3 regions of the Metabacillus sp. cB07 genome follow, and region 3 is predicted to be linked to each of the others. Evidence: predicted binding sites of a transcription regulator. Region 3 holds the regulator's gene; each other region holds the start of a gene.
The links. The regulator LexA, encoded in region 3, represses DNA repair genes until DNA is damaged. The targets are predictions, from matches to a motif close to CGAACATATGTTCG.
Positions count from the first base shown of each region.

Region 1 (4,274 bases), 1.8 Mb from region 3:
TTGCTGCATTAAATAACTCATTTGTTCATTGGATCGCTGAATCGCTTTTTCCATCGCCGTAAACTGTGCCCAGTAGCGGTCCTCTACTTGCGTCAGCCTGTCTTCAAAACGCGTGATCTGGCTATCTATGGATGAGAGGTTTCTTCCAATCGTAAACTGCTGGCTTGTGGAACTGGACGTGCCTGCTCTCGAATTCAGCTTGTCCATCGTTGTTTTTAAGTTGTCGTACAGATTGGTAATGATCCCTTTTTCACCCCTCGTTGGACCATTGCTTGTGAACAGCTTCTCTACGCCGTCCGGATTTTCTTCAATCGCTTTTTTCAATTTCGCCTCATCAATGATCAGCTTTCCGCCCTCGCGGTAGTTAGTAGAGGTCGTGATTCCGATATTAGATAGATGAGTAAAAGATGTGCCTGATGCTGAAGACAGCGTTGAGTAAAAATCTGTCCGCATTTGGCTGAGAGCTCCAGTCAGAATCGAGTCTTTTCTGAGCATTCCGCTTTTCGCCTTTTCATCCCACTGCTCCTGCTGCTTGTCTGATAGAGCTTCGCGTTCTTCGTCAGATAGCGGCTGATAGTCGCGGTATCGGGTCTCATCCGTTTTCGTCTGGATTTTCGCGATGGTTTCGTTGTACAGAGTGACGAATTTCTTTATGTTGTCAAAAACGGCATTCGTATCGTTTGTCACGTTAATAGAGACCGGCGGTTCTGCTGCCGTGAACGTGTTTTTCAGGGTAAAGGTAACCCCGCTCATTTCAAACGTGTTCGAAGTGCGCTCTGTTTCAAGTCCGTTAATGGTGAACTTTGCGTTCTGCCCGCCTGTTTCTGTACCTGAGCCGAATCTCAGCACGTTATTCAGGAAGCCTGCGGACGTAATGATTTCATTGCCGCCTTTGTTAAAATCGCCGGTTTCTTTTCTCGTCAGCGTAATCTTGTCTGAAAACGAGTCATACAACGCTGTCACGCCAAGTGATGATGAATTGATTTTTGTAAAAACGTTATTTAATGATTCCGTGCCCTGAATCAGGAAATTCTCTTTTTTGAGACCTGTTGAAGTATGGGTCTGCATGTCAAAAGAGAAGTAATGGTCTGTACTCTCAATCACGTAATCCGCTTTGATGACGCTTCCTTTTTTGATCGTTTCGCCGAACGTCAGGTTGCCGTCTGTATCAAGTGCAGCTTCTCCCGCTTGAGGAGTACCAGTCACAAGCTTAAAGGATTTTCCGTCCACTTTGATAATCGCGTCTTTATCAACATTTTTCAGCACTTGCCCGGTTTCAAGTGTCAGTTTAAATGACGCCCCGTCAGCCGCGGCAGTGACTGTCTGATTTTTAACGGTTCCTGTCTGCCAGTTGAAGTTCGTGTTGGCAAACGAATCTTTTATATCCTGGAGAGCTTTAGACGGGTCGACCTTTTGGCCGGATGCAGAGATAGCTCCGGCATTCACCTTTGTCGCTGCCGTTGCAAGCTGATCTACTTTCGAGATGCTGTAGGACGCCTGGCTCGCCGCGCTCGTTGCAGTGGCCGTCACTCTATCAGCATTGGAGCTGTTCGTCGTCCGTGCCCGGTAGTTGCTCGAGAGCTTCATATCAAACGCAGCATTCCGGAATGAAAACAGCAGGCTGTTCATCTCGCGGTAGCCGTCGCGCTGCCACTCAAGCACCTGCTTGTTCTGCTTCAGCTTATCAAGCGGCATTCTCTCCGCCTTCATCAAATCTGCCACGATAGTATCAATGTCCATTCCGCTCGCCAAACCGCCGATTCTGACCATGTACCTTCACCTCTCTAGATTTTCTTATCTACTACAAATCCCAGAAATTCTGTTAGTGCTGCGTACAAATCCAGCATCTTCTTGGACGGAATCTCCCGGACAATTTCCTTCGTCTGACTGTCTACCACCGTCACATAATACTCATTCAGCTTCTCATGCAACTGAAACTGTATCGACGTATTCGCCGGCTGCAGAAACTCATTGATGCTGTTCACCGCTTTTTCAATCTCTTCTTTCGGAAAAGCAGGTGTGTATTCTTCTTTACTTCCTTCTTTTATGGTTACGGGCTTCGTGTCATTTTCTGAGATGCGCGGACCAGGCTGGGATGACATTTTCTCAATCATCATGATGGGTCGCTCCTTGGTTATATGTTCTACTGGTTATATCGGAGAGATTGGGGAGATTTGAAGGTTTGGGGAGTTTAAATTGGGCTTAAATGTTTTCGTAAATTAAAATATGATTCTTGTTATTTTCTATTATTTGAAGGATTTTAGAAAGATCTGCGGAATTAATAAACAGAACAAACGTTCCTATAAGGAGGTCTAATTAAGCAAATGAAACATTTTATGCAACTTTCTAGTATTCAAAAAAGTGTATTAGTAGCGAGCATAATAGCAGATGGTGAGATTACAAAAATTTATAAGAATTCACGCAGAAAAAATCATAGTTACCGGGAACATTATGGCAGCCAGCAAGAAGAATATCGGGTATGGAAAAGTTCATTTTTCAATGGATTGCTGTACTTAACCCGCAAAAGTAACACGCTTCGTTCGAAATCATCCCCCTTATTCACTGAATTATATCCCTATTTTTATAGCGTCAATGGCACAAAAAAGATTCCTTTTGAATTGATTGATCAATGCACTCATTTTTACTTCTTAGCAATTCTCTATTTAGATGACGGCTCTCTTTGTATTACGAAAAGGATTAATCATAATACGAAGAAAATATACTTATTGCCTACGATAGCATTCTACCTTCAATGCTACACTAAAGAGGAGCTCATACTTCTTAAGCAATTCCTTTCAGAACATCACGATCTCGATTTGTATCTTAATAAAAGAAAAGACGGAAACGGCTATATATTAAAGCTCTCAAAAGAAATAGAAGTAACTAGTTTTTTGTCACGGGTTCATTCACACACAGTTGATTGTAAGAGCATGCAATACAAAACGAACTGGGAACATAGAGTGAAACTTGAATCAATTAAACTAAAAAAAGAATATCCTGGATATGAAACATTATCTAGTAATTCAAAGCGGCATCGAAATTACTCTGACAGTGAAATTAACGCCATGCTTGAGATGAAAAGAAATCAGTTTACTGATAAAGATATAGCAGCAGCCTTAAACAGGACGTATTGGTCGATTGTATATAAATTTCAAGAATTAAGAAAAAACGGCTCTCTCTAAAAAAGAAAGTGCCGTTTTTGTATTTATTAACGAAGTAATTGAAGAACACCTTGTGGTTGTTGGTTGGCTTGCTTTGCCGCTACGCCTTTCGGTCATAGAATAGACTATATCTTCACCCTGATCTGTCAGGGGCTGGGCACTTCGAACAGTATGCACTGCCCTACGAGATTCATAGTCATAGCTTATGCCTTAGACCGTCTTCTCTAGTCGTTGAACCTTCTCCAGAGTTTCCTCACAGGAGCTTGGCTGCTGATTATCCATTGTGTCATCTTCATCATTTTCACACCTTCACGCTGACCGTTTCCAGTTGCGTTGTGGTTGATGAAGCTTTAGGAAGTTCCAGCAATTCACCCAGTAATGCTCTTACCCGTTACCGGATAAGACGCCCTTCATCAATTATCTCAAGAGTTGTAGAACTCCTTGAGGCATTTGATTGGATTGAGCCAACATTGCTTGTGCTGCTTGAGAAAGAATAGAATTCTTTGTTTGGTTCATCATTTCTTTCGCCATCGTGCGAACATTTACTTTCATAAATGACCAGACTATATCTTCACCCTCTGATCTTTCCAGTAGGGGTTGGGCACTTCGGATTCTCAATGCTGAACCACATTGATCCACCTACGGATTTCATCACCATAGCTTACGCCTTAGATGGTTTATCCTAGTCGTTGAACCTTCTCCAGAGTTTCCTCACAGGAGCTTGGCTGCTGATTGCCCAATCTTTTCTTTTTTCGGACCGTCACGTCTGTCGTTTCCAACTGCGTTGTGGCAAGAAAAGCTCTAAGGGGTTTCCAGCAATTCACCCAATTATGATCTCTGGCCGTTACCAGCCAGGACGACTGTGCTTGTCGCTGCTTAGGCAGCTAAAGCATAATCTACGTCACGAACACGTGATTCTGCAGCAGTTAGGTTTTCAGAAGATGTGTTTAAATTATTTATAGCATAATCTAAACGGTTCTGATAAGAACCTAGATTAGACCTTTCAGCAGAAACAGTTTTAATTGCGTCATTAATTGTGGTGATAGCTGCTGTTGCAATTGCAGCTGTTGAAGAAATATCAATAGCAGTTGCTGCTTCATCGTCTCCAGTAGC
Region 1 is NZ_CP069296.1:3,754,519-3,758,792, forward strand. It holds gene JOJ89_RS19235 (flagellar hook-associated protein 2) at 1-1,770, opposite strand, end outside; gene flaG (flagellar protein FlaG) at 1,785-2,138, opposite strand; gene JOJ89_RS19245 (DNA endonuclease) at 2,325-3,182, shown strand; partial or broken gene JOJ89_RS19250 (flagellin) at 3,579-3,695, opposite strand; gene JOJ89_RS19255 (flagellin N-terminal helical domain-containing protein) at 4,038-4,274, opposite strand, start outside.
Region 1: the regulator LexA is predicted to act here: its motif matches at 2,288-2,301, upstream of JOJ89_RS19245 (DNA endonuclease).

Region 2 (4,274 bases), 650 kb from region 3:
TTTACCGCGGAATAAAACCTGTTTGGAGCGGAGCCTATACGACAATCGGCTTTCCCTTTCTTGAAATGCTGCTCCTATTTTCTCTTACCGGCTATATGAGCAAGAAAAAAAACATTCCCGCGGCCTATCTTTTTTCCCTGTTTACAGGAGGGATCATTCTTGTGCTCATCGTTCTGTTCAGCATTGGCATTCAAGGCTATGATCTCGTTCAGAGACAAACCTATTCAACCTTTGAACTGATGCGGGATATTGACATCATCGATTTGCTTGAACGGGTGGAAGTGCTGATCGGGATCGCCTGGATCTTTGGGATTTTTGTAAAAATCACCATTTGCTTTCTATGCGCCATGCTAGGCTTTCAGTCCATCTCCAGGCACTCGACATACCGCCCTTTTTTATTGCCGGCCGGAGTTTTCGTTTTTGTGCTCTCAAATGGCATCCATGAGAATATTATCAGCTTTTCGGATTTCGTCTCAACCTATTGGACGATTTGGTGGTTCGCCCTTTATCTCCTGATAACCCTCACGATGATTGTCGGAATTCTTTTTAAGCGCCATACAAAAACGCTGAATTAAATGGACCCGGCGCGCCATTTAATTCAGCTCCTGATTTGTGACATAGCCGTACACGGCATCTTCCACAGCTTCAAACCATTCGGATCCTTCCGTTTCCCTCTGTTCCCTCACTTTTGCAACAAGCGCAGCAGCTTCCTCCTCACTGAGCCGGCCATCCATCTCATACTGCTCAAAAGATTGCTGAATCATCTTCCAAATCCATTTCTCGTTCATAGTTCACCTCGTTTGTATCCTGATTATATGAGGGTTTACGGAGAATGCCAAGCTGAGATTTTTTGTCCCGTTTACAGGGGTTGGGGGAAGTTTCAGGTTTTTTAGTTCCTTCAATTTTTGGATTTGGGCTTTTTAGTGCCCTCAATATTGGGTTTTTAAGTTTTGAGGGTACGGTACGGATGAATTCTTTTCTGTCCTTCGGAGCTAACCGAGGTGATTCCGCTTTTCGTGTTGTCCAGCTCCATCGCCTAACTCCTCGGCCAGAACGGCTCCGCCGTAAAAAGCAAGCCCGGCTTTTTCCGTCGGATCCTTTTCTGTCCTTCGGAGCTAAACAAGGCGATTCCGCTTTTCGTATTGTCTAGCTCCGCCTCCTAGTCCTTCTGTCAGAACAGTCGGCTCCGCTTTTCGTGTTGTCTAGCTCCATCGCTCAACTCCTCTGTCAGAACGGAATCGCCGGTAAAGGCAAAAGGCGCCTTTTCCGTCGATTCCTTATCTGACTCCCGGAGCTAAACGAGCGATTCCGCATTTCGCGTTGTCCAGCTGCACCGGCCAACTCCTCAGTCGGAACAAAATCCCCCGAAAAGGCAAGTTCGGCCTTTCCGTGTGATTTCTTATCCGCCAATCGGAGCTAAACGGCCGATTCCGCATTTCGCATTGTCCAGCTCCGCCTCCTAGTCCTTCTGTCAGAACAAAATCCCCGAAAAAGTCAAAACCGGACTTTTCTGGTGATTTCTTATCTGACTGCCAGGCCTGAACAGTCGGCTCCGCTTTTCGTAGCAAAAACTACCATTGAAATCGAACGTATATTCGCTTACTATTAGCATATACTGAATGGGAACATATATTCTGTTGTGAGGAGTAAGAACGATGATTGAGGATTACAGCCAATTTCCAAAACGAAAGATTCTGTGCATTGATATGAAGAGCTTTTATGCCAGCTGTGCCGCGGTTCTGGAAGGTCTTGACCCGCTTACGTGCCATTTGGCGGTGGTTGGTGACACAGAAAGGCAGGGGAGTATTGTCCTGGCAGCTTCGCCCTGTCTGAAAAAAGATTTTGGCATCAAGACCGGATCCCGTCTGTTCGAAATTCCGAAAGATTCCCGCATTCGGATTGTGAACGCAAAAATGGCTTCTTTTGTCCGTATTTCGACTGAACTGACGCGCCTGTTTCACCGGTATGTCCCGAAGGATGCCATCCACACGTACAGTGTCGACGAAAGCTTCATCCAAGTTGACGGAGTGGAGGGGATTTGGGGAGATGCGTGGGAGGTTGCTGCAAAAATCAGAGATGATATGGACCGTGAATTTTCGCTGCCGTGTGCAATCGGCATCGGACCCAATATGCTGCTTTCAAAAATCTGCCTTGATCTTGAGGCGAAGAAAAAGGGCATTGCGGAATGGACGTACGACGATGTAAAAGAAAAGCTGTGGAAAGTGCAGCCGCTCCGGGAAATGTGGGGCATTGGCAGCAGAGTTGAAAAAACGCTGAACCGGATGGGGATTTTCACCGTAGGGCAGCTTGCCGCTCATCCGCTTGAAGTGCTTGAGAAAAAGTTCGGAATTATGGGCAACCAGCTTTATTACCATGCCTGGGGCGTTGATCTCTCTGAAATTGGTGCGCCGATTCTGCAGGGGCAGATCAGCTTCGGGAAGAGCCAGATTCTCATGCGGGATTATCCAGATCCGGAAGAAGTAAAACACGTGATTCTTGAAATGTGCGAAGAAGTTGCAAGAAGGGCGCGCACGCACAGGAAAGCAGGCAGAACGATCAGTCTCGGCATCGGCTACAGCCATGATGAGCTTGGAGGCGGATTTCACCGCTCACGGACGATGGAACGGCCGACCAACATCACAATGGAGCTCTACGAAACATGCCTCGCCTTATTTGAACAATTTTACGCACATAAAACTGTCCGGAAAATTTCGATTGCCCTCTCCAACATTGAAGATGATTCCGAAATGCAGCTCGATTTATTCCAGCCAAACCGCGAAAAAGAACAGATCCTTGGCTATGTCATGGACTCCATCCGCGGGAAATACGGACCCAATGCCCTGCTGCGGGCCGTTTCCTATACAAACGCAGGCACAGCAAGGCACCGCGCCAAGCTTGTCGGCGGACACAAAGCGTAAAAGGAGGGATACTCATGATTCGGGATCGGGGCAATATCAAGTGGACATCCATGATGCTGCCTGAGCACGTAAAAATCTTAAGAGAACTTGAAGTTGAACAGGGCTATAAAACGAAGCCCGCAGTAGACGAACAGCAGCTCGAGCATTTTAACGAAATCATTGGCCTCGCCATGGAGGAAAACCGCGAGCTTGCGTTCACCTACTACGAACATCACGATTTTCACGTGCTCGAAGGCCGCGTACACTACGTAGATCCGATCCGCGGATGCCTGCGGATCATCGGCGAAGACCACACGCGCGTCGATCTGCCAATCGAAAAAATAACGGATATAGGGGAGAAGGAGTGAGATGAAGGCGGGCAGGGGTGCCTGCCTTTGTTATATATATTGGCATACCTTTTGTAATGGTGTATCCCGCTGTATAATAAAGAAGGCGAGTAAGGCTGTCAGCAAAATAAGAGGAGAGGTGTTTACCTTGGATCAGTTAGCAGCAAAAGCTGAAGAAAAACTGCGCAGGTTAAGTGCCGACGAAGAAATAATAAGAATGTATCAGCTTAGAGAAAAATATATATCTGATCAAAAAACTCAAATGGATGGCGCAAAAATTGCCGGTAAAAATGAGAAAGCGATTGAGGTAGCACTGAGCCTGCTGAAAATTCGAGGAATGTCTGTGAGTGAAATTGCAGCTCATACAGGAGTGTCTTTGGAAAAGGTTAAAGAACTTGAAGAAGAGGTGCGGTAAAAAGGGAGCGGTTATATTGTAACGGGCTCTCTTTTGGAGTGCAAAAAGTAAAAAAATAGCTAATCCACATAGTAATTCGCAATACAAATGGCATATTAATTAGCACAAAACGCTCGGGATCCCGAGCGTTTTTAAAGTTGACTGTTTTCTTTTCACGATACTTTATTGTATGAAACAAGAGTCGTTCTTTCGTTCAAAGGTTTAGTTTCGCCTGTTTTTACATAACCCATTTTTTCGTATAAATAACAATTTCGTTCTTCCTCCAGAATCGTACGCAGTTCCCAAGTGGTTGCGTGAGGGTACATCTCTTCTACCAACTTAATGGTCTTTTGTGCAATCCCTTTTCCTTGATATGCAGGAAGGATAAACATAGGGCTTATGCTGAAACGTGTAGTTCCATCTTTCCAAAGAACTCTGATAGCACCAATTAGCTTATCATCGTACAAGATTTTATAGAATCCTCCATTTTGATGATTGATTCGACTTATTACCCTTTTGATGTCCTCGTTTGCTGGATTTGTGTCAAAGTCTTGATATTTTTCCAGTAGAGGCATAAATGCTTTTACTTGAATATTATATAATTCTTCTGCGTCAGATAAAGTGGCTTTCTTTAGT
Region 2 is NZ_CP069296.1:2,635,130-2,639,403, reverse strand. It holds gene JOJ89_RS13445 (GerAB/ArcD/ProY family transporter) at 1-575, shown strand, start outside; gene JOJ89_RS13440 (YqzH family protein) at 594-788, opposite strand; gene JOJ89_RS13435 (Y-family DNA polymerase) at 1,656-2,918, shown strand; gene JOJ89_RS13430 (YolD-like family protein) at 2,933-3,265, shown strand; gene JOJ89_RS13425 (hypothetical protein) at 3,393-3,659, shown strand; gene JOJ89_RS13420 (GNAT family N-acetyltransferase) at 3,812-4,274, opposite strand, start outside.
Region 2: the regulator LexA is predicted to act here: its motif matches at 1,585-1,598, upstream of JOJ89_RS13435 (Y-family DNA polymerase).

Region 3 (4,274 bases):
TCCGACAGTTAACTCATATAAACGTCTAGTACCTGGCTACGAGGCACCATGCTATGTTGCCTGGTCTGCACAAAACAGAAGCCCGCTTATCCGTATCCCTGCTTCACGCGGACTAAGCACACGCGTAGAAGTGCGCAGTGTTGACCCTTCTGCAAACCCGTACCTTGCAATGAGCGTATTGCTTGCTGCTGGTCTTGACGGCATTAAAAACAAACTTGCTGCTCCAAAACCGATTGACCGCAACATCTATGTCATGACGAAAGAAGAGCGTGTTGAGAATGGAATCGTAGATCTTCCTGCAACATTAGCACAGGCTCTTGATCTTCTGAAAACAGACGAAGTAATCATCAACGCACTTGGCGAGCATTTGTTTGAGCATTTTGTAGAAGCGAAAGAAATCGAATGGGATATGTTCCGCACTCAAGTTCACCCATGGGAACGCGAGCAGTACATGTCTCAATACTAAGAATCACACTCAAAAACCTCAGCTGTCTGCTGAGGTTTTTTTGCACAATCAAGCTTTTTAGTCAATTCCATCTGATTTTCTTTTTTGAAGATAGTCCTTCAGCAGCCTCATTATGGCTATTACGGCAAGTATGGAACCAACTGCAATCCCGGATAAAGCGACCACGAGTGAAATGTATTCAAAAATAGAGTAATTTGCAAGCTTGTTCCAGCTTATGCTGCCTTTCCAGTCCTCAATGACAAGGTTCATGCCATAGATTCCGGAAATAACCGTATAAGTAGTAAGGATCAGCAGCAGGGAATTGTGGCGTTTGCTGGCCAGCTTCTCCTGGTTTTGATAAAGACTGTCCATCGTATTCTTCACTTCTTTATAGAGGGTCTCAATTTTGAACCTGTCTTTCATCATAACAGAAAGCTCCTGGCCTTCCGTTCTGCTGCTGATTTCTGAAAAGATATACTTAGCGGTGAAATTAGCAATCGAGCGGATCAGACCTTCCATTTTATCCTGTTTCTGATCAATGTAGAGCTGTGAATAGCTGTATGAAAGCTTTAGAAGAACAATTTTATAGAAAAGATGCAGGATGAGATTGTAGTAGAGCTGTCCAACCATTTCTTCCGCGGTCACGTTCTCCTGACCCACATCATTCGTAATTTTAGTGAATGTATGATCACTCACAACGTGAAAGCTGCCGGGTGACCACCTGTCGTAAATGTGATCCTTAAGATAGTGGTCTATATATGCGGAATTGCTTGCGGACATATACGGCCTGCCGTTTTGATCATAGCCATTTATGTGGCCTATTCGAAAAAGAGTATCCGAAGAAATCTCTGCGTCCTTTTCTGTCAAAAGATAACTGCTGACAAACATTCTCTCGTCAATAAAGTAGGGAAGGCTTCCAAGGTAAGTTGACTGGCTGTTTTCACTTTTTTCTATATACGGGACAACAGAGGGGCACAGCTCTTCAAAAATAAAATCCTGAATCTTTTCGTAAGTGCCCTGTCCTGAATGAAGAACAGTTCCTTTTTCTTCTGTAATAAATGGTTCAAGAACCCTGAAGTGATCCATAAAATCGAGTGCATCGCTCAGTGACCATGTATTGCTGTTTGATGTCAGCTCTGTCCTTATGGTGATCATTCCGACAGAAAAAGGGCATATATACAGATCGATTGAGTGGACATTGAAAGAATATTCATTTACAGCTGTACGAAGCGTGCATTTTCTGTCAAAGGATTTTGAGTATCGATTTATAGCCTTATCCTGATGCTGATCCGGAAAGAGAATCTGTTCTATGTACGGCATAAAATAATGTTTCAGGCGTTTATGGGGAAGACTTGTTTTCTCTCCGTAAAATTTTGTCTGCTGGGCGCTGCTGTTAATGCTGAAAAATTCAAATCCGTTCGCCTTAAGTTCATCAGTCAGCTGGGAGATGCAGTCGCTGTCCCATGAAAAAGGAAAAATAAATTGGGCATTCGCCCGCAGAATGGCCGGTTCTTTTGTCATAGGCACCCTCTCATCTTTTTTTCATTATTATGTTCCCCTGAGAGAAGGCTGCAAAACAGGCAAATAAAAAAACTTTGCCTGTAAAAGCAAAGTTTTTAGTGTATGTTTCTATAAACTCCAACAACTTTTCCCAGGATGACAACATGTCTGAGAATAATCGGTTCAAGTGTAGAGTTTTCCGGCTGAAGGCGCACGTAATCTTTCTCTTTGAAAAAACGTTTGACAGTTGCCTCATCATCCTCTGTCATGGCAACAACGATATCCCCGTTGTTTGCAGTGTTCTGCTGTTTGACAATAACCATGTCCCCGTCAAGAATACCGGCTTCAATCATACTGTCTCCCATAATCTCGAGCATGAAGATCTGATCATCGGATGCGGCGAACGTATCTGGAAGAGGAAAATATTCCTCGACGTTTTCAATGGCTGTGATCGGGGAACCGGCTGTTACTTTCCCGATTACAGGAACGTTAATCACGCTTGAACGCGGAATCATCGCTGTCTCATCTTCTAATATTTCGATCGCTCTCGGCTTTGTCGGATCCCGTCTGATCAGCCCTTTGCTTTCAAGCCTGGCAAGATGGCCGTGCACAGTTGAGCTCGAAGCAAGGCCCACTGCTTCGCCGATCTCACGGACTGATGGCGGATATCCTTTCTTTTGTACTTCAAGCTTAATAAAAGTGAGGATATCCTGCTGCCTCTTTGAAAGTTTTGTCATTTTATCCACCTCGCGTCCTGTAATTTATGTTGATTATAGCATGTTTTTCCTGCATATACAAACATAAGTTCGAAAAACGGCGTTGACAGAAACGTTTGTTCGCATTATACTGAAAGTATCAAATATACGAACAAACATTCTATTAAGGTGGGGATTGAGTTGAAAGGTTCATTATCTTACGTTATTTCTTTCTTTGCAGTTGTCATTGTAGCTGTCTTTGCATTATCATACACAGGAGAAAAAGAAAGCCTTGATCATTATGTATCCATTGAAATAGCAGAAGGTGACAGTATATGGAGCCTTGCAGATCAATATGAAGAGCATCACCGCATGTCCAAAACCGATTTCGTTGAATGGGTTCAGGATAAAAACGGACTGCCGACAGCTGTGATCAAGTCAGGAGATTCTGTGGTTCTTCCTATTGATAAACAAACCTACCATGACGGGACACAGCTTGCATCAAGAAAATAGGGAAGTGAGAACACTGAACGCAATCATCTACTGCAGAGTCAGCACTAGAAAAGAAGAACAAGAGACATCACTCGCCCGGCAAAAAGAAGAACTTTTGGCCCTTTCAGCAGCACATGGCATGAATGTGGAAAAGATTATTGAGGAACAGGCGAGCGGATATGAGGTTGAAAGAGAAGGTATTTTTGAAATATTTGACTGTATAAAGGAACAGAAAATTGAGGCCATTGTTATTCAGGATGAGACAAGACTGGGGAGAGGGAACGCCCGGATCGCCCTTATTCATTTTTTCGCAAAAGAAGGCATTACGATCTATACGGCCACGCAGAATGGAAAGCTTTTTTTGTCTGAAGCCGATTCCATGGTTCTGGAAATTGTAAGCATTGTTGAAGAATATCAGCGGAAAATCCATAATCTGAAAATCAAAAGAGGTATGCAGAGAGCGGTTGAAAAAGGGTATAAACCTCAGAGGAATCTTACTAACAGAGATAAAGGGAGCGGCAGAGAGAAAAAGGAAGTGCCTGTCAGCGAGATTATCAGGCTTAAACAGAATAAACTGACATTCTCAGAGATTGCGGCTACCTTAAGAGGTTTTGGATACGAGGTTTCTAAAGCGACAGTACATAGAAGATATCAGGAGCACATGAAAGAGGAACAGGTCTAATCTGTTGTTTTTTGCCCCCATATCTAGTACGATATGATAGTAAATCTGTATTAGGTAAAGGAGCTGCAGTCATGCTGCCAAAAGAAAAGATGGCAAGAATCAACACCTTGTCCAGAAAATCAAAAACGTCCGGTCTTTCTCCGGAAGAAAAACAGGAACAGCAATCACTCAGACAGGAATATCTTAAGGCATTCCGGGGTTCTATGAAAAATACATTAAAAGGCGTTACAGTCCTGGATCCAAACGGGAACGATGTAACACCTGAAAAATTAAAAGAAGAACGCAGACGCGATCTGCATTAATCGCTGGAATACGTCAATTTTTGATGTATTCCTTTTCATTTTGCACATAATACATTAGAATAGGTTCTTACACTTCTCATTTTTGCATTTCCATGCGAAATGGTTGTATGAATAGGGCAGTAAAGCTATGATAAAAAAGTAGAATGTTATTTCTGAAA
Region 3 is NZ_CP069296.1:1,984,733-1,989,006, forward strand. It holds gene glnA (type I glutamate--ammonia ligase) at 1-466, shown strand, start outside; gene JOJ89_RS09940 (magnesium transporter CorA family protein) at 524-1,966, opposite strand; gene lexA (transcriptional repressor LexA) at 2,062-2,682, opposite strand; gene yneA (cell division suppressor protein YneA) at 2,842-3,153, shown strand; gene JOJ89_RS09955 (YneB family resolvase-like protein) at 3,167-3,814, shown strand; gene JOJ89_RS09960 (DUF896 domain-containing protein) at 3,886-4,116, shown strand.